DNA from 2 places in the Kitasatospora sp. NPDC032150 genome. Region 1 is predicted to be linked to the other one. Evidence: riboswitches for the same ligand, from Rfam matches in the RefSeq annotation. Region 1 holds a riboswitch; the other holds the start of a gene.
The links. Region 1 has a riboswitch for cyclic di-AMP ahead of ACZ5ON_RS09435 (M23 family metallopeptidase). Riboswitches for the same ligand answer to the same signal wherever they lie in the genome.
Positions count from the first base shown of each region.

Region 2: another riboswitch for cyclic di-AMP. It lies ahead of ACZ5ON_RS02285 (CAP domain-containing protein); the one in region 1 lies ahead of ACZ5ON_RS09435 (M23 family metallopeptidase).

Region 1 is NZ_JBVIMH010000006.1:6,829-25,301, reverse strand. It holds gene ACZ5ON_RS09450 (TetR/AcrR family transcriptional regulator) at 1-2, opposite strand, end outside; gene ACZ5ON_RS09445 (alpha/beta fold hydrolase) at 2-826, opposite strand; gene ACZ5ON_RS09440 (tautomerase family protein) at 1,034-1,237, shown strand; cyclic di-AMP (ydaO/yuaA leader) riboswitch at 1,409-1,565, shown strand; gene ACZ5ON_RS09435 (M23 family metallopeptidase) at 1,577-2,452, shown strand; gene ACZ5ON_RS09430 (hypothetical protein) at 2,557-3,420, opposite strand; gene ACZ5ON_RS09425 (GNAT family N-acetyltransferase) at 3,507-4,115, shown strand; gene ACZ5ON_RS09420 (sensor domain-containing protein) at 4,186-4,929, shown strand; gene ACZ5ON_RS09415 (hypothetical protein) at 4,972-5,688, opposite strand; gene ACZ5ON_RS09410 (hypothetical protein) at 5,727-5,942, shown strand; gene ACZ5ON_RS09405 (hypothetical protein) at 6,149-6,373, opposite strand; tRNA gene ACZ5ON_RS09400 (tRNA-Met) at 6,822-6,895, opposite strand; gene ACZ5ON_RS09395 (PrsW family intramembrane metalloprotease) at 6,970-8,322, opposite strand; gene trmB (tRNA (guanosine(46)-N7)-methyltransferase TrmB) at 8,646-9,476, opposite strand; gene lhgO (L-2-hydroxyglutarate oxidase) at 9,631-10,869, opposite strand; gene ACZ5ON_RS09380 (hypothetical protein) at 11,033-11,503, opposite strand; gene ACZ5ON_RS09375 (MFS transporter) at 11,565-12,986, opposite strand; gene ACZ5ON_RS09370 (asparagine synthase-related protein) at 14,164-16,233, shown strand; gene ACZ5ON_RS09365 (universal stress protein) at 16,399-16,893, shown strand; gene ACZ5ON_RS09360 (DsbA family oxidoreductase) at 17,007-17,735, shown strand; gene ACZ5ON_RS09355 (sigma-70 family RNA polymerase sigma factor) at 17,751-18,473, opposite strand, start outside.
Region 2 is NZ_JBVIMH010000001.1:519,880-523,414, forward strand. It holds gene pdxR (MocR-like pyridoxine biosynthesis transcription factor PdxR) at 1-590, opposite strand, end outside; gene ACZ5ON_RS02280 (DsbA family protein) at 687-1,331, shown strand; cyclic di-AMP (ydaO/yuaA leader) riboswitch at 1,602-1,770, shown strand; gene ACZ5ON_RS02285 (CAP domain-containing protein) at 1,773-2,720, shown strand; gene ACZ5ON_RS02290 (hypothetical protein) at 2,824-3,090, opposite strand; gene ACZ5ON_RS02295 (NAD(P)/FAD-dependent oxidoreductase) at 3,468-3,535, shown strand, end outside.

The DNA.
Region 1 (18,473 bases):
ATCAGGCGACCTCGTGCAGGAAGGGGAGCAGGGCGTCGGCGGTGGCCTCGGGGAACTCCGCCATCGGGTAGTGCCCGGCACCGTCGATCATCACCTTACGGCCACTCAGTGCGGCGGCCTGCCGGTCGGCGAGCGCGGCCGGGTCGGGGAAGTCGACGTCCTTACTGCCCATGATCACCAGGGCCGGGCAGCGTACCGCCGCCGCCGACCCGGCGGCGATGGAGTCGCCTTCCAGCTGGCCCCGGGTGGCGGCCTTCCGGCCGGGGGTGCGCAGCGCCGCCACCAGGTGGGCCCGGTGGCTCTCGAAGTCGACGGGCCTGCGCGAGGGGTAGTAGTACCGCTGGGCGGAGCCCCATATGCCGGGGAAGGCCAGCACCAGCGGGGCCAGTGCCTTCATCAGTGCCCGCTGGAAGGCGTTCGGCGAGTGTTCCAAGAAGGCGTCGATCACCGCGATCCCGGCGACCCGCTCGGGAGCGGCCCCGGCCGCCTTGGCCACGGTGGCGCAGGTGTACGAGTGGCCGACCAGGACGGCCCGTGCGACGCCCAGGTGGTCCAGCAGGGCGAGCACGTCGTGCGCGACCGCACCGGGGGAGTAGTCGTCCCAGGCGATCGAGGACTCGCCGAAGCCGCGCGGGTCCATGGTGATCACCCGGTGGCCAGCCGCGGTGAGCAGCGGCCGCAGGAGCCGGTACAGGGCACGGGATTCGAGCATCCCGGGCAGCAGCACCACGGGGGCGCCGCCGGCGGTGGTGCCGCTGTCGTCGAACGCGATCCTGCCGCCGGGGACGTCGAGGAACCGGGTGTCGGGGTGCTGGGTGCCGGGCATGGTGAGCCTCCGCAGTGGTGTCGCTGCTTTCTGTAGCCAAAAAGCTATGGCTAATAGCTTTAGCCGTCAAGGGGCTGCGGTGACTGCGGTGACTGCACTCGCGGACTCCGGCGGGGTGCTCGCCGTCCGGGGCCTTCCGGGCATTGGCGCTCCGGGGTCGTGCGATACGGTGCGGCTGACCGCCGAACCCGAACCTGAGGGGCCGTCATGCCGTTCATCAACGTCAAGCAGCTGGCCGGCCGCACCGAGGAGCAGAAGGCCGAGATCGCCCGCGAGCTCACCGAGGCGTACGCCCGGGCGACCGGCGTGCAGCCGGAGAGCATCTGGGTGGCGATCGAGGAGGTGCCGCGCGAGAACTGGGCGATCGCCGGTACGACCTTCGCCGAGCGGGACCGCCGGGCCCAGGGCTGATTCCCCTGGTGGATAACGGGCTGTCATGGGGCGATCTGGTCAATAGTCACAAATCGCCCATTGCGCCTCAGGAGCCAAGGACTTCACCAGGCGTGCAGCTTGGAATCATGGCCTTCTCGGATTAACGTTTGATAACGCAGCGCGGTCGGCAACGCCGTACCCGAACGGCACCGTGCGCCGTCGCCCAATCCCCAAGATCCGCCCCGTGGGTGGGTCCGGGAGCCGGGGAACCACGTTCCTGGGGTGAATCGGGTGGGCCCGCCCACTCGTAGGAGACCTTCCTGCTCCGAACCCGTCAGCTAACCCGGTCGGCGCGAAGGAAGGAAAGGAGCGCGCCCGGTGGCGTCCTTGTCGCACAGCCCTGCCAACCTCGGGGTCGGCAGCGTCGGGGTCGGCACCCAGCTGCTCGACCTTCCGCCGGAACCGGCCGCCGACGCCGACGGTGCGGCCCGGCACCGGATGCCCCGCCAGTCGCGCAGCGGCTCGCTGCTCGGCGTGACCGCGATGGCCGCCGGACTCGGCGCCACCGGCTTCGCCACCGCAGGACCGGCCGCCGCGGCCACCGCCACCCAGCCGCCCGCCCCCGCGCCGGCCTTCTCCGTCCCCGACACGGCCTCGGACCACGTCCTGGCCGCCGACCCCGGACTCACCCTCACCGCCCGAATCCAGCAGCAGGCCGACGGAGAGCGCACCAGCGCGGAGGAGGCCGCCCGGCTGGCCGCCGCCCAGGAGGCCGAGGCCAAGCGGGCCGTCCAGCAGGCCGAGGCCCAGGCCGTCGAGGAGCGCGCCCGGCTCGGCACCCTCCGGCCGCCGGTCGACGGCCACACGCTCGCGGCGCGGTTCGACCAGGCCGGTTCGCACTGGTCCCAGCCGCACACCGGCCTGGACTTCGCCGCCCGCACCGGCACCCCGGTCACCGCCGTCGGTGCGGGCACCGTCACCGCGGCCGGCTGGTCCGGCGCGTACGGCTACCGGGTGATCCAGACCCTGCCCGACGGCACCGAGATCTGGTACTGCCACCTCTCCGCCATCTCCGCCGTGTCCGGACGGGTCACCGCGGGCACCCAGCTCGGCCGGGTCGGCGCCACCGGGCACTCCCGCGGCCTGCCGTCGGGCGTGCCCCTCGGCCCCCACGTCCACCTGGAGGTCCGCCCCGCCGGGGGCGCCCCGGTCGACCCGCTGGCCTGGTTCCACTCCCACGGCCTCCAGCCGTAACGGCCCCAGGCCGCCGGGCGTGCCCCGGCCCCCCGGCCGGGCCCGGTGCACCCTGGTGCCGGGGCACGGTGCGGCGGGTCGCCGGGCGTACGGCGGCCGGCCGGTCAGGCGTCCGTGCCCGCCACGTACTCCTCGATCTCCGCCGTCTCCGGCTCCGGCGCCAGGTCCGCGAACTCCGTCACCAGCAGCTCGGGCAGCCCCGGTACCGTCCACTCCCCGCACAGCCGCAGCGCCTCCGCCGCCACCGCCGCCTCGAAGCTCTCGAAGTCACCGGCGAGTTCGTCGGGCATCGGCAGGCCCAGCGCGTTCCGCCCGGCCAGGTTGCGGTAGCTGCGCTGCATCAGCCGGTTCTCCAGCAGCAGTCGTGCCCCGTCGGTGGCCATCCCCACCGAGAGCACCCGCGCCCGGTTCCAGCCCTCGTCCCCCCGCACCGGCTCCATCGGCCCCAGCTCCTCCAGCCAGGCGAAGCGCGCGATCCGCTGGTCCTCCGTCAGCGCGCGGAACTCCTCCAGCCAGACCCGTACGGCCGCCGCGTCGCCGACGTCCACACCGTCCGCGCGCAGCAGCAGCGTGTACAGCCGGGGCCAGGTCAGCAGGTGCGGCCGGCGCAGCAGGTCGCAGAGCAGCTCGCCCTGCCACTCGGCCTCCGCGTGCAGCCTGGCGTGCCGCTTGGCGTTCAGTCGCCGGGCCGCCCGCTGATGATCGATCAGCAGTCGCACGGCCCGCCCGTACGCCTCCGGCTCGGCCGCGGGCTGTACGTACAGGTAGAGCTGCTCGTACAGCAGCTGCTCCAGCAGCGGCGAACTCAGCTCGGGGAAGCCCTCGTGCATCGGTGCGTCGCCGAGCTCCAGCAGGGTGAGCACCGTCCGCAGCGCCTCTTCGGGCACCGGCTCGTACCCGTGCTCGGCCGCCCAGGCGAGCAGATCGGTGGTGCGGGTACCCGGGGTGAGCTGCAGATCGTGGTTCACGCTACGTACCGTAGCCGGTGCCCGGGGGTACGGCCTCCGTGCGGGCGCCGCACCCGTGGCCGGGGCCCGCTGTAGGGTCGGACGGCATGGAGCCAGAACCGGGACCGGCCGGGCCGGGACGGGCCGTGCTGCTGGCCGGCCCGCGCCTCGCCCTCCGCGAGTTCCACCACACGCCCCGCGACGTGGACGCCCTGCACGCCGTCTTCGGCGACCCGGAGGCCGCCAGGTACCTACCCTTCGAACCGCGCGACCGTGAGACGTGCGCCGACCAGATCGAGCTCTACGTCGAACAGGCCGAGGCCGAGCCGCGCACCGTCTACCGGCTCGCCGTCACCGTGCTCGCCGACGACGAACCCGAGTGCGCCACGCCGATCGGCACCGCCGTCCTCGACCTCGGCGACCACCGCTCCGCCGCCCTCGGCTACGCGCTGCGCCCGGACACCTGGGGCCGCGGGTACGCGAGTGAAATCACCGCGCTGCTATGCGAGTTCGGCTTCCGGACCCTCGGACTGCACCGCCTCGCCGCCCGGGTCGACCCGGAGAACACCGCCTCCGTCCGCGTGCTCACCAAGGCCGGCTTCCAGCCGGAGGGCCGGATCCGGCACGACCTGTGGCTGCGCGGCACCTGGCACGACTCGCTGCTGTTCTCGCTGCTGGACGACGAGTGGGTGTCGCCCGCTCCAGGACGGGGGTAGGGACAACCCCACCCCCGATCCGGCAGTGGGCTGCATTACGGCGGCGGCCCGGAACTGACACCGTTGAGGTGTGAGCACGGACGACACCAGGGGGACCGCGATGAGCAGCACCGCCACCGACAGCATCCACGGCACCGCCGGCCGCCCCTCGTGGGACGGCGCCGGGCCGCGGGGGTCCTTCTGGCTGGCCCCGGTCACCGCCGCCACCTGGCGGCAGGTCGGCTTCGCGTTGACCTCGCTGCCCCTCGCCGCGGTGGGCTTCAGCTTCGTCACCGCCTTCTTCAGCGCCGGTGTCGGTCTGGTGGTCACCGCACTGGGCCTGCCGGTGCTCGCGCTGCTGCTCGCCGGCGCCCGCGGGCTCGGGGCCCTGGAGCGTCACCGGGCCCGTACGCTGCTCGGCGCCGAGATAGCGGGGCCGGCCCCGGTCCGGCCCGGCCGCCCCGGCTTCTGGGGCCGGATCACCGCTCGGCTGGCCGACCCGGCGGGCTGGAAGGCGGCGCTGTACCAGGTGGTGATGTTCCCCTGGAGCATCCTGAGCTTCGTGGTCTCGACGGTCTTCCTCGCGGTCGGCTGGTCGCTCGCGCTCTACCCCGCCTACCACTGGGTGTTCCGCAAGTACCTGGGCTGGCCGGGCATGCGGCTGGTCGACTTCACCACCGAGAGCGGCCACTACGAGTACTACATAACCTCGGCCTGGCAGATCGCGGGCGTCTCGCTCCTCGGCATCGCGTTCCTCTACCTCGCCGCGGGCCTGGTCCGCGCGCTCAACGGCGTCAGCCGGGCGGCCATCCGGGGCCTGCTCTCCGACCGCTGAGCGCGGGCCGGCCGGTCACGGCCGCCGGGCCGGTCGGGCAGGCTAAGCCTGTGCCGCCTGTGCCCCGGCCGCGGTCCCGTCCGTGCCCGTGCCCGTTCCGGTTCCGGTCGCAGGTGTCGGCACGGTGGGGGTGCCCGTTCCGGCGGTTCCGGTCCCGGTCGCGGGTGTGGCCAGCAGTCGCAGGATCTCCTCGCCGACCACGCGCCGCCGCGAGTACGGCGGCACCGCCCGCACGTTGCGCAGCTTGTAGTCGACCGCCTCCCGCAGCATCGCCCGCTGCTCGTCCGTCAACGTCCCGCCGGTGGCGATCTCCCGGGCGGCGAGCAGCGCCTGCAGCAGCTCGAACGGCGAGAGGTTGCGGTCGACCGCCCGGATGATCAGATCGAGGTTGGCCGGGTCGGGCTTGCCCTGGAGCAGGGCGAGGGCCTGTACACGCAGACCCTCCACCCCGGTGTCGAACATCTTCCGGACCTCGGTCGAGGTGTAGTCGAGGTTGCTCGCCGAGTTGGAGGTCTGGGCCACCGAGTCCGCCAGGGTCTGCCGGTCGGCGGTGGAGAGCGCACGGGCCAGCAGCAGCCGGGTGAGCAGCCACCCGGACAGGAACCCGAGCACGCCGAAGTAGACCACCACCACGTCCACGAACACGGACGCGCCGTTCCCGCCCCCGACCAGCGGCGCCAGGGCGTCGCCCAACTGCCGCAGCCGGTGCGGCACCGCGCCGAGCTGGGTCAGCCCGGCACCCAGCAGGATCTTGGTCAAGTTCCAGGTTGGTGTTCGGCGCATAGCTCGCGGTGGAGGTGGCGCTCAGATCGCCGGGGTGCGCGGCCGCGCCGCTGCTGAGCAGGCGCGGGATACCGAACAGGAAGCCCAGCCCGCCGCCGACGGCCGTGGACATCGCGGCCACCAGCAGGCCCCCGCCGAGCATCCCCATCCAGTGCCCGCTCGCCGCCGAGCAGAGCGCCAGCCCGGCCAGGCCGGCGGCGACCACGCCGCCCAGGCCGTACCGCACCTGAGGGGCGAGTCCGTGCTCGTAACCTCCGTACCCGCGGCCGACCGCCCTGCGGCGCGCACCGGCCTTCGGCCTGGGCATCGCACCTGACACCGACCCGGACTCCGAACCGATCACCGACGGCCTCCCCCGATTCACCCGTGAGTCGCAGTGACTGTAGCGGTCATCGACGGAGCCGGACAGGGAGTGTGGCGGGGTTCAGGAGGCGGTCTAACGCTTGCCGGGCCGGGAGTACGGCCGGTCCCTGAAGCGTCGGCGGACCTCCCGGGCCGAGGCCCGCAGCTGGGTGAGCAGCAGTAGGAGCAGCCACGGGCCCGTGATCAGCAGGGTGTTCCTGGCCCAGCTCTGGTGCGCGATCCGGACGGACGCCCAGGAGAGCACCACCGCCAGGGCGAGACCGGCGACCAGAAGCACTCGGCGGAGGTGTCTGGTCATCTGGGGGCTCCCGGGCAGTGGCGCATGGTGGATCACAGTGCCGACCAGTCTTCCCGGCTCGCCTTCGGGTGATCCTAACGTTCCACAGATTGGGATCACCGGATCGAATCCAACTCAGGCCGGAAATGCCGAACCCCCGGGGCCTCGCTCTGAGGGTCTCCCGGGGGAACGACAACATCTGCGCGGTAACGCGTCCGCGGGGGCCGAACCTAGTAGGCGGCCGCCACGGAGGCGCGCCAGAGCGAGTCAGACGCGCCTACGTGCGCAGTAGCGTGTGTACTCAACTCAGGATCACCTCCTTCCGTGTTCTGAGCCCAACGATAGGCAGGCCGAAGATCAGAGGCAACGGATTATCCGCGCAGGAGTGCGGAGCGGGGCGCGGCGAGAAGCGGAGCGGGGAACGCAGAAGGCCCGGCAGACGAATCTGCCGGGCCTTCTGGCTACTGAGTAGCGGGGACAGGATTTGAACCTGCGACCTCTGGGTTATGAGCCCAGCGAGCTACCGAGCTGCTCCACCCCGCGTCGGTGAACACAACAGTACGGGAGAGCCGCCGATAAGGGAAATCGGTTCTGTCACGGTCCCGGCCGCGGGTGGCTCATGCGGCCCTCCCCCGTCTGGCCGAGCGCCCGGCAGCCGGATCGCCGGCCGGGTGGTCCGGGTGCCGGCCGATCCGCAGGCTCCGGGCCCGGGCCCAGACCGCGAAGCAGACCAGGGCGACGAAAGCGGGCACCATCACCGCCCCGTACACCAGCAGGAAGCCGTGGGTGCCGAGCCCGGCGGCGGCGTTCCAGACGCCGTGCAGGGCCATCGCCAGCAACAATCCGACCGGTGCGGCCAGCCGGGCCGCCCAGCGGCGGCCGGTGGTCAGGCCGATCGCGATGCCGAGCCCGGTGAGGGCGCTGAACAGCGGGTGGGCGAACGGGGAGAGCAGCCCGCGCAGGACGAAGGTGTGCACGGTGGTGTCGAAGTCCCGCAGGCTGGGCGGCTCGCCGAGGCCGATGCCGTCCAGCCTGGTCTGCTGGTCGTCGGTGAAGGCCCGCCCCAGGTAGAGGGCGTTCTCGGTGAACCCGAAGCCGCAGGCGGTGGCCCCGCCGAGGACCACCCCTGCGGCCAGGGTGCGCGGACTGGAGCGGGCCCGCCGCCGCCCGTCGCGCGGGTGCGGGCCGTGGTAGGTGACCGGACGGAAGTACGGCAGCGGACGCAGGTACCGGCGCAGCCGGGGTGCGTTGCGCAGGCGGCGCACCGAGCGGCGCAGCGGCGCCGGGGACCGCCGGGCCAGAACGGCACAGGTGCGCTCGGCTCGGCAGCGCAGCCGCCGGTGCAGCGGGAGCAGCAGCATGACCAGGGCGGCGCCCTTGGCGCTCTCCTCGATCAGCGGGGTGGCGAACTCGGCGCCGATCGTCTCGCCGCGCGCGCTGCCCTGGTGGGCGATCAGGAAGTCGCTGGCCCAGCCGTTCGCCATGATCGCCACGGTGGTCGCCGCGAAGGCGCCCCAGGCGAGGCAGAACAGGGTGTGCCGCAACGGCACCCGGGCGGTCTGGTTGAGCCAGGCGAGCGCGCCCAGCACGAAGGGCAGTGGCAGCAGCGCCAGCCCGAGGCCGACCAGCAGTCCGGTGGTGCCGGTCTGCCGGTGCACCAGCTCCAGGATGAGCACGCCGCAGGCGGCGAGCGCGACGGCGGCCAGCGCGGACGAGAGCGCGGGGTAGCGCAGCTCGGCGGCCCGCCGGAGCAGGTTCTCCAGCCGGACGTACGGGGGCCAGGCCAGCAGTCGGTCGGCCCGTCGCACCCGGGGCCCCGGGATCGGTCGGGTGCCGGCGGAGTGCGCGGACGCGCTGGCGGCGGACCCGGGTGGTTCGGCGGCGTCCGGCGCAGCGGCCAGGGTGGGGGAGGCGGCTGCGGCGGGGGGCGCTGCGTCGGGGGATGGGCCGTCGCTGGACGGACTGCTCACCCGGAAAGGGTAGGGGAACGGCGCGGTTCCGGGGAGCCTCCCGGCACGATCGGTGTCGGGAGGGTCACCACGGGTGACGGGGCTTCGGGTTGCTCGGGGTGCCGACGCCGTGATCGCGGCGTCGCCGTCCGGGAGTTCGGCGTGGCCGGAGCCTGTCGCCGGGGCCTGCCGTCAGGTGTCGCCGTCGGGCCCGCGGTCGGGACCTGCTGCCGGCCCCCTCGTCGGGACCTGCCGGAACCTCTAGATCGGTACCAGCTGTCGGTATCCGCTGCTGGTACCCGCCGTCGGGTACTGGTCGTCGGGTCCCGGTTGTCGGGCCGGTCTCAGCGGCGCCGGAACAGCAGGTCGTGCACGACGTGGCCCTTGGCCATCCCGGCGCGCTCGAACTTGGTGACCGGACGCCACTCGGGCCTCGGCGCGTAACCCGGCACGCTCCCCGCGGGATGGTCGGCGGGCTCCAGCCAGCCGGTGCCGTCGCCCTCGGGGTGCAGGTTCTCCAGCTCCGGCGAGGCGGAGAGCACGGCGAGCATCTGCTCGGCGTACGGCTCCCAGTCGGTGGCGCAGTGCACCAGCGCGCCGGGCGCCAGGCGGGGGAGCACCAGGTCGAGGAAGTGCGGCTGGACCAGGCGGCGCTTGTGGTGCTTGGGCTTGGGCCACGGGTCCGCGAAGTAGACCCGCAGGCCGGCCAGCGAGGCGTCCGGCAGCATGTCGCGCAGCAGGATCACCGCGTCGCCGGCGGCAAGGCGGACGTTCTCCGAGCCGTTGCGCTCCAGCATCTGCAGCAGGTTGCCGTGGCCGGGGGTGTGCACGTCGGCGGCCAGGATGCCCGTCGCCGGATCGGCGGCGGCCATCGTGGCGGTGGTCTCGCCCATGCCGAAGCCGATCTCCAGGGTGACCGGCAGGTCGCCGAACAGGCTGCTGAGGTCGAGCGGGCTGCCGTCGATCGCCAGGCCGTACCGTTCCCAGCCCCGGTCCAGCGCACTGGCCTGAGCGCTGGTCATCCGGCCCCGGCGGGGCTGGAAGCTGCGGATCCGGCGCTCGCTGTGCTGGGCCTCGGTGGCCTTGTGCGGGTACATCGGCGCGGGGTACGCGGCCGGAGCGGCGGAGAGCCGGGCGGACGGGGAGGGCTGGGTACTGGAGGCGGTGGCAGTCACAATCGCCCCATTCTACGGGGGTGCGCCCGGGAACCCCAGGGGCGAGCGAAGTGCCCCGGTCCCGTCCCCGCCCCTGTTCCTGTCCCGGTCCTGTCCCTGTCCCGGTCCTGTCCCTGTCCCGGCCCGGTCCTGCCCCCGTCCCGTCGTTGGGAACTCAGTCCTCCCGCTCCAGGGCGGCGAGCGCCCGGCGGGCGACCTCGCGGCCGATCGGCAGCGAGGCGGTGGCGGCCGGCGAGGGCGCGTTGAGCACATGGACGGTGCGCCGGGGCGAGGACGGGTCGTCCGGGTCGAAGCCGGCGAAGGCGAAGTCGTCCAGCAGTGAGCCGTCCCCGGCCACCGCCTGCGCCCGCACCCCGGCCGTGGTCGGCACCAGGTCGGACGCCGTGACCGCCGGAAGCAGCCGCTGCACGGCGGCCGTGAACGCCCGCTTGGAGAGCGAGCGGTGCAGTTCACCGAGCTCGTACCGCCAGTGCCGGCGCGCGATCTGCCAGGTGCCGGGGAAGCGGACCGTCTCGGCGAGGTCGCGCGGCCGGACCGTCCGCCAGTCGTAACCCTCGCGGGCCAGCGCGGGGACGGCGTTGGGGCCGACGTGGACGTCGCCGTGCACACCCCTGGTGAGGTGCACGCCGAGGAAGGGGAACGCCGGATCGGGCACCGGGTACACCAGTCCCCGGACCAACTCCCGCCGCTCCTTGGTGAGTTCGTAGTACTCGCCGCGGAACGGGATGATCCGCGCCCCGGGGTCGTCCCCGGCCATCCGCGCGATCCGGTCGCTGTGCAGCCCGGCGCAGTTGACCAGCACCGCGGTGCGCAGTTCCGCACCGCCTTCGATCTGTACGGCGATCCCGTCCGTGCGCCGCTCGACCCCCTCCAGCCCGCAGCCGGTGCGCAGCACCGCGCCCGCCTCCTCGGCGAGCGCCGCGTACCGCCGGGCGACCGCCGGGAAGTCGCAGATGCCGGTGGTGCCGATCCGCAGCGCCGCGATGCCGGTCACCTCGGGCTCGTACGCGGTGATCCCGGCGGCGTCCAGTTCGGTGACCGGGATGCCGTTCTCCCGGCCGCGCCGCGCCAGGGCGTGCAGCCGGGGCAGCTCCTCGCGTCCGGTGGCCACGATCAGCTTGCCGGTGACCTCGTAGGGGAGGCCCTGCGCACGGCAGAACTCCACCATCTCCGCGGCGCCCAGGGTGGCGTACCTGGCCTTCAGCGAGCCGGGCCGGTAGTACACGCCGCTGTGGATGACCCCGCTGTTGCGACCGGTCTGGTGGGCGGCGAAGCCGGGTTCCTTCTCCAGCAGCAGTACCCGCAGATCCGGCCGTTGCCGGGTGAGCGCGTACACGGTGGACAGTCCGACGATCCCGCCGCCCACCACCGTCACATCGAAGTCGTACGCCACAGCAGCACCTTCTTCCTCCCCCGGCACCCGCCGCCCAGGTGCCCGTGGCAGCGATGTTCCCAGGGGCGGCGGGCGATCACCAGGGGGGCGGGAGCCGTGCGGCTCCCGGCCCCGCTGCCCTCGGGGAGCGTCCGGGTGTGCCTCGGAGGGTGTCCCGATGTGCCTAGGCCTGGAGCCACGGCCAGTCGGCGTCGCGGCCGGCCTGGAGTAGCGGGATCAGCCGGAACGCCGCGTCGCTGAGCCCGCCGAAGGTGCGCCGGTTGCCCGTCCCGGACGGGCCGTGGCCGGTGGCGTAACCGGCGAGGTTCCAGGTGTAGAGCGGGACCTCGTCGGGCACGGGAGCCAGCGGGTCGCCGCCCCAACTGCCGTACGCCTGCTCGTCGGTGATCACCACCACCCGGTCGTGGCCCGCGTAGTGCTCGGCGACGGCTTCGGCGGTGTTGGTGCCGCCGAGGCTGTGGAACCGCTCCAGCACCCGGACGTCCGGCTCGCCGCGCCGCACCTCGACCGGTCGGCTGGTGCTGCCGAACTCCACCAGGTCGGCCCGCTCGGCCCGGATCTTGAACGCGGTGCCGAAGATCGCCGCCGAGTCGGCCCGGTTGAGCTGGGTCTGGGCGCTCGGCCGGTCGAACATCGAACCCGAGCGGTCGACCAGAGTCTGATAAGCAAGCCGAGTTGTTCCCGTAAACACGACACTACGCCGGCGCCACCAGCACCAGTCGCGCCCGCTCGGCCAACTCCCGCACCCTGCGCTCGTCCTGGAACGGTTCGAGGTGGCGCAGCAGCTCCGCCACGTAGTCGCGGCTGCGCTGCGAGGAGATCCGGCCGGCCACCTCGACCGCGCGTTCGCCGGCGGCGACGGCGGCGTCCAGGTCGCCCGCCTCGGCCTCGGCCATCGCCGAGACCACCAGCCGCAGGCCATGGGAGCGGACGAAGCCCTCGGTCGGACGGGCCAGCGCCTCGCGGGTGAACTGCCGGACCTTGGAAGGGACTCCGAGATCGCGGAAGCACTCGGCGGCGTCGGCGGCCAGCCGGTCGTAGGCGTAGAAGTCGATCCACGCCGGATCGGGATCACCGGAGCGCGAGCGTTCGAGTGCGCCCTCCGCCGCTGCGAGCGCGGTCGCACACGCCTGCGCGTTGCGGCTCTTCGCCTGGGCCCGTGCCTCCACCAGATGGAAGAAGCTCATGGTGCGGGCGGTCGCCAGCCCCCGGTTCCGCTCCAACGCGGCCTGGGCCAGGTCCACCGCCTCCTCGGCGAAGCCCCGGTAGCTGGCCTGCAGGCTCATCGAGGCCAGCACGTAGCCGCCGAGCGGGACGTCGGCCGCCGCGCGGGCGAGCCGCAGCGCCTGGATGTAGTACCGCTGGGCGGCCTCGTGCTGGCCGGTGTCGAAGGCCATCCACCCGGCCAGCCGGGTGAGTTCGGCCGTCGCGCCGAACAGCGCCCGCCCGACCGCGTCGCTGTACGAGGCCAGCAGCAGCGGCGCCGCCTCCACCCGCAGGCACTCCGGCACCATCGAGGAACGCCAGTCGCCGCCGCCGTACTTGGAGTCCCAGCGACGGGCCTCCTGGGCCGCCTCGCGCAGTTTGGCGGCGTCCGAGTGGCCCACCCGGTAGCCGGTCAGGTCCGGGGTCCGCGCCTCGCGGGCCACCGAGCCGTCGGCCGGGGTGATCAGCCAGCGCGAGACCGGGGTGGCGTACGCGGCGACCGAGAAGGTTCCGGCCAGGCTGTCGCTCCACCGGCCGCCGCCGGGGCCGCGACGCAGGTCCAGGTCGACCCGCCACAGGTCCGTGGCGGAGCGCACCGCCTCCGGCACCTCGCGCGGGAAAGCGAGGCCGAGTTCGGGGGTCGGGTCGGTGTCGCCCAGGCCGATCTCGTCGAGCGGGACGGGGCGGCCGAGCTTGCTGCCGATCGCGGAGGCGATCAGATGCGGTACCGGGCCCTGCGGGATCATGCCCTTGCCGACCCAGCGGGCGACCGAGGTCTTGTCGTAGCGAAGCGTCAGTCCGCGTTGCGCGCCGAGGTCGTTGACCCGGCGCGCGAGGCCGGCGTTGCTGATCTGGGCGAGGGTGAGGAGCGCGCCGAGCCGTTCGTTCGGCCCTCGTGAGCTGATGGTCATGGTGGCGGCGGCACCCCCTGGCGGCGTCGTGCGGCGGCTGGGCTTCGGTGGTTTTTCGCGGTGTGCTTCGGTGGTACTTCAGTAGTGCCCGGTGCTCCCCGCCGGTCAACCGGCGCCGTGCGGGCGGTACTCGGGCGGCTCCTCGATGGTGCTCCCGGCGGTGCGGTTGCCGCGGTGCCGGGGTGGCTCGGGGGCGACTTCCGTCGGCCGCGGCGGTGGGTGGGGCCGACGCGGCGTGGTGAAGTCCGCTCGGGGTGCGGAAAAGCGGTGCACTGAGCCTGGACGGTGCTTGCACCTAGAGTAGTCGTCCGGGTTCCGAGGGTTAAGAGCCTGCATTCCGGATGGCGGGATCACGCACTGTCGGCGGCGGTTCCGGGGCGGCCCGCCGCAGGCCCGGCACCGGGGGCCGCACGCCGCGGATCGCCGTGCTCCGGTCCTGTGCAGACGTGCGCCCGGCTGTGCCCCTTGGCCGGAGCGGCAGGTGGGCGATTCGCTGGTGTCCGTGGGTCGGCCCGTCGTCGAGGACCCGGCGGGCCGGGGGACGCCGCCGCCTCCATCCCCGCGGGCGGTGGTGGGTCCGGGAGGGCATGCGGATGCCCTCCCGGGCAGTGCGACGCCTTTCGGCCATCCGTCGATGTCCATGCCAGAAGGCCGCGCGAGGGCGGTTCCGGGCCACGGAGGGGGAGGCCCGGCCCGCTCCCCGTCCCTTTCGGACAGGCCCCACGTCCCGCTCCAGGGTGTTCTGCGGGCGACGGCGGCCAACCCGGATGGATCCGGTGGCACCATGTTCTCCAGACGGTGCGTCGACGTCTGGCGGTGGAACGGCGTACCTGGTTCCTCGTCAGGCGGAGGCGTGATGCGGTGGCTCACGGGCTGGAGCGGGAGCGCGTCCACGGTGAGCGCTGCCGCGGTACGTGGCGTGCGCCAGGCACCCGGTAGCGGAACGCAGGCGCGTTCCACGGCACGCACGTCCGTTGGCGCATCAGGAACGGGCATACCCTCAACTCCCGTTCTCCCGCCTGCCGCCACGGCACACACCGCGGCCTCCGCGCCCCCGAGTGTCGTCCGTCCGCTGGCTGCCACCACCCTCTGGTCCGGGCCCAACCCGCTCTGGGCGGTTGGCGACTGGCGTCCCGAGGAGATCCGCCTGGTCACCCTCAGGCCCGGCGCGCCGGTCGTGGTCACCAGTGCTCCGAGCGCACCCGAGGCCACCGAGGAGGACACCCCGGCCACCACCCGTCTCGCGGTCGTCGGCCACTGCGCCGCCTCCGACGCCGAACTCGCCGCCGGCCTGGCCGCCGCCCGCGGCGGCGCGGTCCGCCACCTCACCAGCTGGCCCGGCAGCTACACCGTGGTGCTGCGCACCGGCACCCGCAGCACCCTGGTGCTCACCGACCTCGCCGGCGCACTCCCGGTGTTCCACGCGCCCTGGTACGGCGGGACGGCGTACGCCACCGCCGCTCTCCCCCTCGCCGACCTGATCGGCGCTCCGATCGACACCGGCCACCTCGCCGCCCGGTTGGCCTGCCCGGAATCGCCCGAGGCGCTCGGTACGAGCACCCCCTACCTGGGCGTGCAACGCGTCCCGCCCGGCCACGTGCTGGGCATCCGCGGCGGGCGGCCCCACACCGCCCCGTACGAGCCGGAACCCGCCCCCGGACGGCGCGAGGAGGCACCGGCAGTGCGCGAACTCACCCGCGCGCTGCTGGAGTCCGTCCGCTGCCGGGTACGCACCTCGACACCTCCCGGCGACCGCCCCCGGCTCGGCGTGGACCTCTCGTACGGCACCGCCTCCGCGACCGTCGCACTGCTCGCCGCCGCCGTACCGATCGGGCCCTCCGCGGCCCCCGCCGGACCTGGGCCCTCCCGCCCGGCTGCCGCCGCGCGGAGCGGCGCGGTCAAGGGCTCCTGGGCCCGCCCGGCGGCCGCGGTGAGCCGCCGGCAGGCCGGGGAGCAGCCCGGTGGCGAACCGCTCACCGCCGTCACGGTCGCCGAGGACGGCCTCGACGGGGCCGATGGGGCCGACGGCACGAGCGCGGGCGCAGGCACCGGCGTGGGCGACCACAAGGTGGCGCTCGCGGTGGAGGCCCCGCGCCTGCGCCATGTCGTGCTGCCCCCGGTGCTCCCGTACGCCGGACTCACCGGACCCACGGCAGGCTGCGCCGAGCCGACGGGCTCCACCGCACCGCCCGGTCCCGGCGACCCGCCGCCGGGACCGCTCACCGACGAACCCGGGCCCGCCCTGATCGCCACCGCCCGCCTCGACGGCCGGTTCAGCCTCGGCGGCGCAGACCACCTCACCGGCTACGGCGCCCGGCACGTCCTCGACGGCCACCCGGCCCGGCTCGCCGACCTGGTCAGGGACGGTCGCTCCCGCGAACTGCTCTCCCCGGTGGCCGCACTGGCCGGGACCGACCTCGCCACCGCGGGCGCCTTCGACGGCGCCGTCCGCACACCCGTCGGCGTGCTGCGCGCCGCGCACCGGCTGGCCAGGGCCCAGTACGCCGAGGCCCTCGACGACATCGCGGTCCGGCTGGTCGCCCGCCGCCCCGCCCGGCGGGGCCGGACGGCAGGCGAGAGCTCGGCCGCCGACCTCGCCTGGTGCGTCCCTGGTCCGGCCGCACGCTTCCTCTCCGACGACGCCCTCTCCGCCGTCGCGCAGCGCCTGCGGCTCGCCGCCCGGGGCCCGGTGCCCACCGAACAGCCCGGCGCCCGCCGTGCCAGGCTCGCCCTGCACCGGCACGCCGCCGGGTACCGCACCCTGCTGCAGGCCGCCGAACAGCACGGGCAGCGGCTGCACGCGCCCTTCCTGGACAACCAGGTCGTGCGGGCCGCCCGGCTGCTGCCCGACCGGATACGGCTGCAGCCCGGCGCACGGCACGCCCTGCTGCGATCCGTCCTGGCCGGCGCGGGCCGCACCGACCTGCCGGCCGACTGGGGCCGGGGACCGCGCCCGGACCGAACCGGCGCGGCCCGCACCGGCCTGCGCCAGGCCGCCGACGGGATCAGCGAACTCTTCCAGAGCCCGCTGCTCGCCGAGGCCGGCCTGATCGACCTGCCCGCCGTCCGGGCCGCGCTCGCCCGCGCCGCCGACCCGTCGGCCGACCTCCCGCCCGGCACCCTGGCCGGCCTCGCCGAGCTGGTGGCCACCGAACTCTGGTTGCGCCGCGTCCACGCCCGCCGCCACGGCTCCAGCTGGACCGGCCTCCCCCAGCCCGACCGGCCCGCCCTGCCGCGCCCGGCCTGACCGGACCTGACCGACCGGCACGGCACACCCCGCAGGCGGGGGCCGTCGGGAGCGTGGCACCGGTCCCCCGGCTCGACGGCATACCCCTTCTAGTCCCCGGTGGGTGCTTCCGTCCGGCTTCGCGGCGGTCGAGCATGATGGAGGAACCCGTCAGAGGAGGCCCGCGTGCCCGAACCCCTCCCGGTGCTCGGTGCGCCCCCCACCGCCGATCCGCCCGGTGTGCTGGCCGCCTGCGACGGCTCGGACGGCTCGCTCTGGGCGCTGGACCGCGCGATGACGGAGGCGCAGTTGTTCGGCCTGCCGCTGTACGTCCTGGCGGTGGCCGACCCGTCCCCGGGCGGCTACCCGCCGGGCATGGCCGACCTGGTGCGGGAGAGCGTCACGCGGCTGACCGCCAGCACGGCCGACGGGCTGCGCAGGTCCGTCGCCACCGTCCAGGCGGCCCGTACCCGGCCCTACACGGGGGCGCTCTCGCTGCACGTGGTGCTCGGCAGCGTGATCGAGGTACTGCTGTCCTGCACCCCGGGCCAGCACACCCTGGTGGTCGGCGCCCGGGGGAACGGCGCTTTCCCCCGGCTGCTGCTCGGATCGGTGAGTACGGCGGCCGTCCACCACGCGGCCTGCCCGGTCCTGGTGGTCCCGGCGCCGCCGGCGCGCTGACGCCCGTGCCCCGCTGGTTCCCGGACACTCCCGGAGTGGGCGGGAATTCCCGCAGGTCACGGATGGTTCACCCGTTTCGGTCAAGCCCCGCCCCGCGACAGGAGCCGTACGTCATGAAGGTCGAGATCTACTCGGACATCGCCTGCCCCTGGTGTTTCATCGGCAAGCGCCGTTTCGAGCAGGCCCTCGACCGCTTCCCGGGCGGGGACGAGGTCGAGGTGGTCTTCCGCCCGTACCAGCTGGTTCCGGACGCTCCCGAGCAGGCGACCGGGCACCGCGCCTGGCTGGCCGAGCGCTACGGCCCGCAGTCGGTCGCGATGGACGCGCGGGTCACCGAGCTCGGCAAGGCGGACGGCATCGACTACGACTTCGATGCCGCGCTGCACGTCAACACCTTCCTCGCCCACCGGCTGCTGCACCTGGCCGAGACCGAGTACGGCGCCCGCAAGCAGGCCGAGCTCAAGGAGAGCCTGCTGAAGGCGCACTTCAGCGACGGCGTGGACGTCGGTGACCGGGAGCGGCTCACCGAGATCGCCGTCGCAACCGGCCTGGACGGTGCCCGGGTGTCCGCCTACCTGGCGGGGGACGAGGGCGCCGCCGAGGTCCGCGCCCAGCTCGCCGAGGCCCGTGCACTCGGTATCACCGCCGTGCCCACCTTCGTCTTCGAGGGCAGGTGGGCCGTCCAGGGCGGCCAGGAGGCGTCCACCTTCCTCCGGGTCCTGGAGCAGGTCACGGAGCAGATGGCCGGGCAGGCTGCCGAGCAGGCCGTCGCCGAGGCCGTGCAGCCCCGGTCGGATGCCGCCGGGACTGCCGACTGCGCGGACGGCACCTGCGCGATCTGACGGCCGACCGGGTGCTCAGCCGCAGCTGAACCGCGCGTCGGCCCAGTCCGCCAGGGTGAGCAGCCCCCAGCCGTCGTGCACCGGGGTGACCACCAGCCGGATCGTCCGCCGGCCGTCCAGCGGGACCCGTACCGGGACGGGGTCGTCGCCCTGCGCGAACTCGGCCGAGCGCCACAGCGTCGTACCGTCCGGGTCCTGGACGCTGAAGACGACCTTCCCGAACCGCGCGGTGAGGTCGTCCAGACCGGCGACGGCCCGGAAGGACGAGCAGCCGCGGTTGAGGTCCACGGTCACCGTCGAGAACGGGTGCATGCTCAGCCCGTGCCGGTAGCGCTGACCGCTGATCCAGACCTGGTCGCGCTGCCAGACCCAGTCGGTCGCGCCGTCCCGGATGCTCGGCTCGGCCGACGGCCGGCGGTCCGAACCCTGGCTGAACGGGAGGTCGTTCACCCAGAAGTCGGTCGACGGCGGCGGTGACGGCTCGACGGTCGGAGCCGGAGTCGGAGTCGGAGTCGGAGTCGGTTCCGGTGCCTCCGGGGGCGTGGTCGGTCGGACGGACGGTGCCGGGGTGGGCGACGCCGGCCGCTGCGGGCTCGGCGACCGCTCCACGCTCGGTCCGGGAGCCGGCGTCGCGACGGCGGCCCGGCTCGGCCGGGGCGTGGGTTCCGCCGCCTTCCGGCTGGGGACGGGGGCGGGCGTGGACTCCGGCGCCGGCGGGGCCGAGGGAGTGCCGGACGG
Region 2 (3,535 bases), on a different contig from region 1:
ACCCGGCCGACGAGGTCCAGTGCCTGCTGCGCCCCCTGGGTCACCAGGACGTCCTCGGCCGTGGCCCGAACCGAGCGGGAGAGGCCGACGTGGCGGGCGATGGCCGCGCGCAGATCGGCGTGGCCCTCGGGCGGCCCGTAGTCGGCCCGGCCGAGCCCGCTCGGCCGCAGCTCGTCGGTGATCAGCCGCCGCCAGGTCTGGAAGGGGAACAGTCGCCCGTCGGGCGTGCCCGCGCGGAAGTCGTAGACGGGCTCCGGGGATCGGCCCTGAGCAGCCGGGACGGACTGCCAGATCCGCCTCGGCTGCGCCCCGGGCCCGGCCGGTGCGCGGCGGGTGGCCAGCGTGCCGACGGACTGCCCGGACACGAAGGTGCCCGACCCCGCCCGGCCCTGGAGGAAGCCCTCCGCGGCCAGCCGCTCGTAGGCCGAGGCCACGGTGTTGCGGGACACCCCGAGCCGGCGGGCCAGCTCCCGGCTGGGCGGCAGCCGTTCGCCGGGGCGCAGCCGTCCGTCCAGGACCGCGTCCAGCAGGTGCCGGTAGATCCGGGCGGCTCGATCGCCCCGCTCGCTGAGGGTGACATGTACATCCATGATTGGCCCAATCAGATTGATCCGAATTGGAGCTTAGCCAAGGCCAGTTGGTCACATAGCGTCTCCTCGGACACTCAAGGAACAGGAGATTCACACATGGCGACCACTGCCGAGATGACCGTTGAGACGACGACCGTGGACATGTGGTTCGACCCGGTGTGCCCGTGGGCGTGGATCGGCTCGCGCTGGCTGCTGGAGGTGGAGCAGGTCCGTCAGGTCCGCACCCGATTCCGGGTGTTCGGTCTCGCCGCGCACAACGACGGCCGCGAGGTGGACGACTGGTACCGGCAGTGGCTCGCCGAACGGCGGGGCCCGGCCAGGGTGGTGCTGGCCGCCGAACGCGCGCACGGCAACGGGGTGTTGCGGGATCTGTACGCCGCGCTCGGCAACCGGATCCACCTGGAGAAGGCCCCCGTCGGCCGAGAGCTGTACCTGGCCGCGCTGGAGGAGGCGGGCCTGCCCGCCGGACTCGCCGACGCCGCCGATGACGCCGGGCTCGACCCGCTGCTGCTGGCCGGCAACCGGGTGGCCCTCGACCCCGTCGGCGAGGACCTCGGCGTGCCCGCGATCCACATCCCCGGTCCCGACGGCTCGGTCAACGCGTTCTTCGGCCCGGTGGTGAGCCCGATCCCCCGCGGTGAGGCGGCCGGGCGGCTGTGGGACGGCATACTGCTCGTCACGGAGGCCGAGGGGTTCTTCGAACTCAAGCGCGGCCGCACCTGCGGGCCGATCGTCGACTGACGCGCGCCGGCCGCCTCGTCCGCCCCCGCCCCCCGTGGGGGCGGCGGCCGTCGCGACCGCCATCAACAGTCGAGAGATTTGTCCGATTAGGTCACTTATGTAGGATTACGTCAGTGAATATGGCTATCCATCAGATCTTCACTGGATGTCCATGTGATGCGCATGATACGAACTTGTGTCTTGCAGGCCGATCTGCCTAGCGTTCAGGCTGTCCGCACCTGCGGACCCTGCCGCCGGGACGCCGAGTCCTGTCCACCGGTCGGCCGGACGTCGAGCAGTGCACCGGGCAGGAGCGGGGGAACCAGGTAGTTTGCCGCGCCCTGCTCGACCCGTTCGCGGGCGAGACGAGTGCGGCTAGGGGTGAAGCCGCCGTGTGCGGCCGGGCTACCTCACGGCCCGAACCCGACAGCTCACCTCGCAGGCGTCGCAGAGGGACGCCCCATGCTGAATTCAGGTACCGGCCGGCATCGCCGTGCGCGCCGGAGGCACACCCCGCGGCTGGCCGCCACCGCCGGGATCGCCGGCGCCGGCTTCATGCTGCCGCTGCTGAGCGCGAGCGGAGCCTCCGCCGCGCCCGGCTCCCACACCTACGCGAGCCATGCCGGCTGGCAGGACCACCATCAGGACCGGCACCAGGGCGACGCCGATCGGCACCGCCACCACCAGGCCGGCCCGCACGCCGGGCCCTCCGCTCCGGCCTCGGCCGAAGCCTCGCACGCCTCGCCGTCGCCGTCCGCCCCGGCCTCCCACGCACCGGAGTCCGCGACTGCGCGCCCCGGCGGCGAGTCCCAGGGCTCCCACTCCGCGCGGCCCTCCGCGCCGGCTTCGGCCCCGGTGTCGCACACGTCCGCGCCGTCGTCTCCGGCCGCGTCGCCGTCCGCCCCGGCCGCGCACGCCCCCACCACTCCGGCCGCGCCCACCACTCCGGCCGCGCCCACCACCCCGGCCGCGCAGACCGGTTCGAGCTCGGACGCCGTGCAGCAGGTGCTCGGCTTGATCAACCAGGCACGGGCCGCCCAGGGCCTGCCTGCCTACACCATCACGGCGGGGCTGACCAGCAGCGCCGAGGCCCACAACCACACGATGGCCGGTGGCTGCGGCATGTCCCACCAGTGCCCGGGCGAAGCCGAGTTGGGGGCGCGGGTGACGGCCGCGGGCGTCCAGTGGAACGCCGTCGGGGAGAACATAGGCTACGGCAACGGGGTCTCCACCTCGGCCCAGGACATCGCCGCCATGGCGGTCAGTCTGACCCAGGACATGCTGAACGAGACGCCGCCGGACGACGGCCACCGCAAGAACATCCTCAGCAGCGAGTTCACCCACATCGGCATCGCCGTCTACCGCGATGCCAGTGGAACCGTCTGGCTCACTCAGGACTTCTCCAACTGACCCGTCCGTCAAGGGCGTAGGCCGAGGCCGATCCGACCCAGTCCCGGGCGGGTCGGGCGCCTCCGCCCCGCGGGCGCCAGTCCCGGGTGGAGCGGCCGGAGGGTCAGGAGCTGAGGTCGAGCGCGCCCATCGGGTGGCCGGCCCAGATTGCCCGAGCAGCCTCGTGCGGGTGTGCGACCACCTGCGGGCGCTCGGTCGCGAAGGCCCGCGTCAGCCGGTCCGGAGAGGAGTAGCGCGGCCAGCCGGCCTGCCCGGTGGCCGCGAACTCGCTCCAGATCCCGCGGAAGGAGGCGATCCCCGCAGGGCCGATGCCTCGGACGGTGCCCTGGGCGGTGCGGACCTCGGGAAAACCGGGCAGCGGAGCGCGCACGGCGGGACCTCGCACGGTCGGGCGGGTCGGCGGTCGCCGGCCCCGGCGACGACCCTGACAGCTAATTGGGGAGACTTCCCCAATTAGCTGTCAGGGTCGTCATTCCGTCTCGAGGGGGTGGTTAGCGGCCCCGCTCGGGAGGGCAGAATGCATCCGGTCCGTGCTCGTACGCTCCCCGCGTGCGCTGCGCGCTCCCACTCACGCCGTACGCCCGCCGTCCAGTACCGCCGCACGCCGCGTCGCGCCGCCGAGCACCGCACCACCCAGCCGTGCGCGGGTGCTGCTTGCATCGCGCGCAGCACGATCCGCACCGCACCACCCGCCGAACAGTGCGGGGCTCGACGCCGTGAGCCCCGCCGGCCGAAGGGGGAATCGAGATGCCGCTGCCGGTTGGCAGAGCCGTCGTGCTGGGAGGCAGCCTGGCCGGACTGCTGCACGCCTGGGT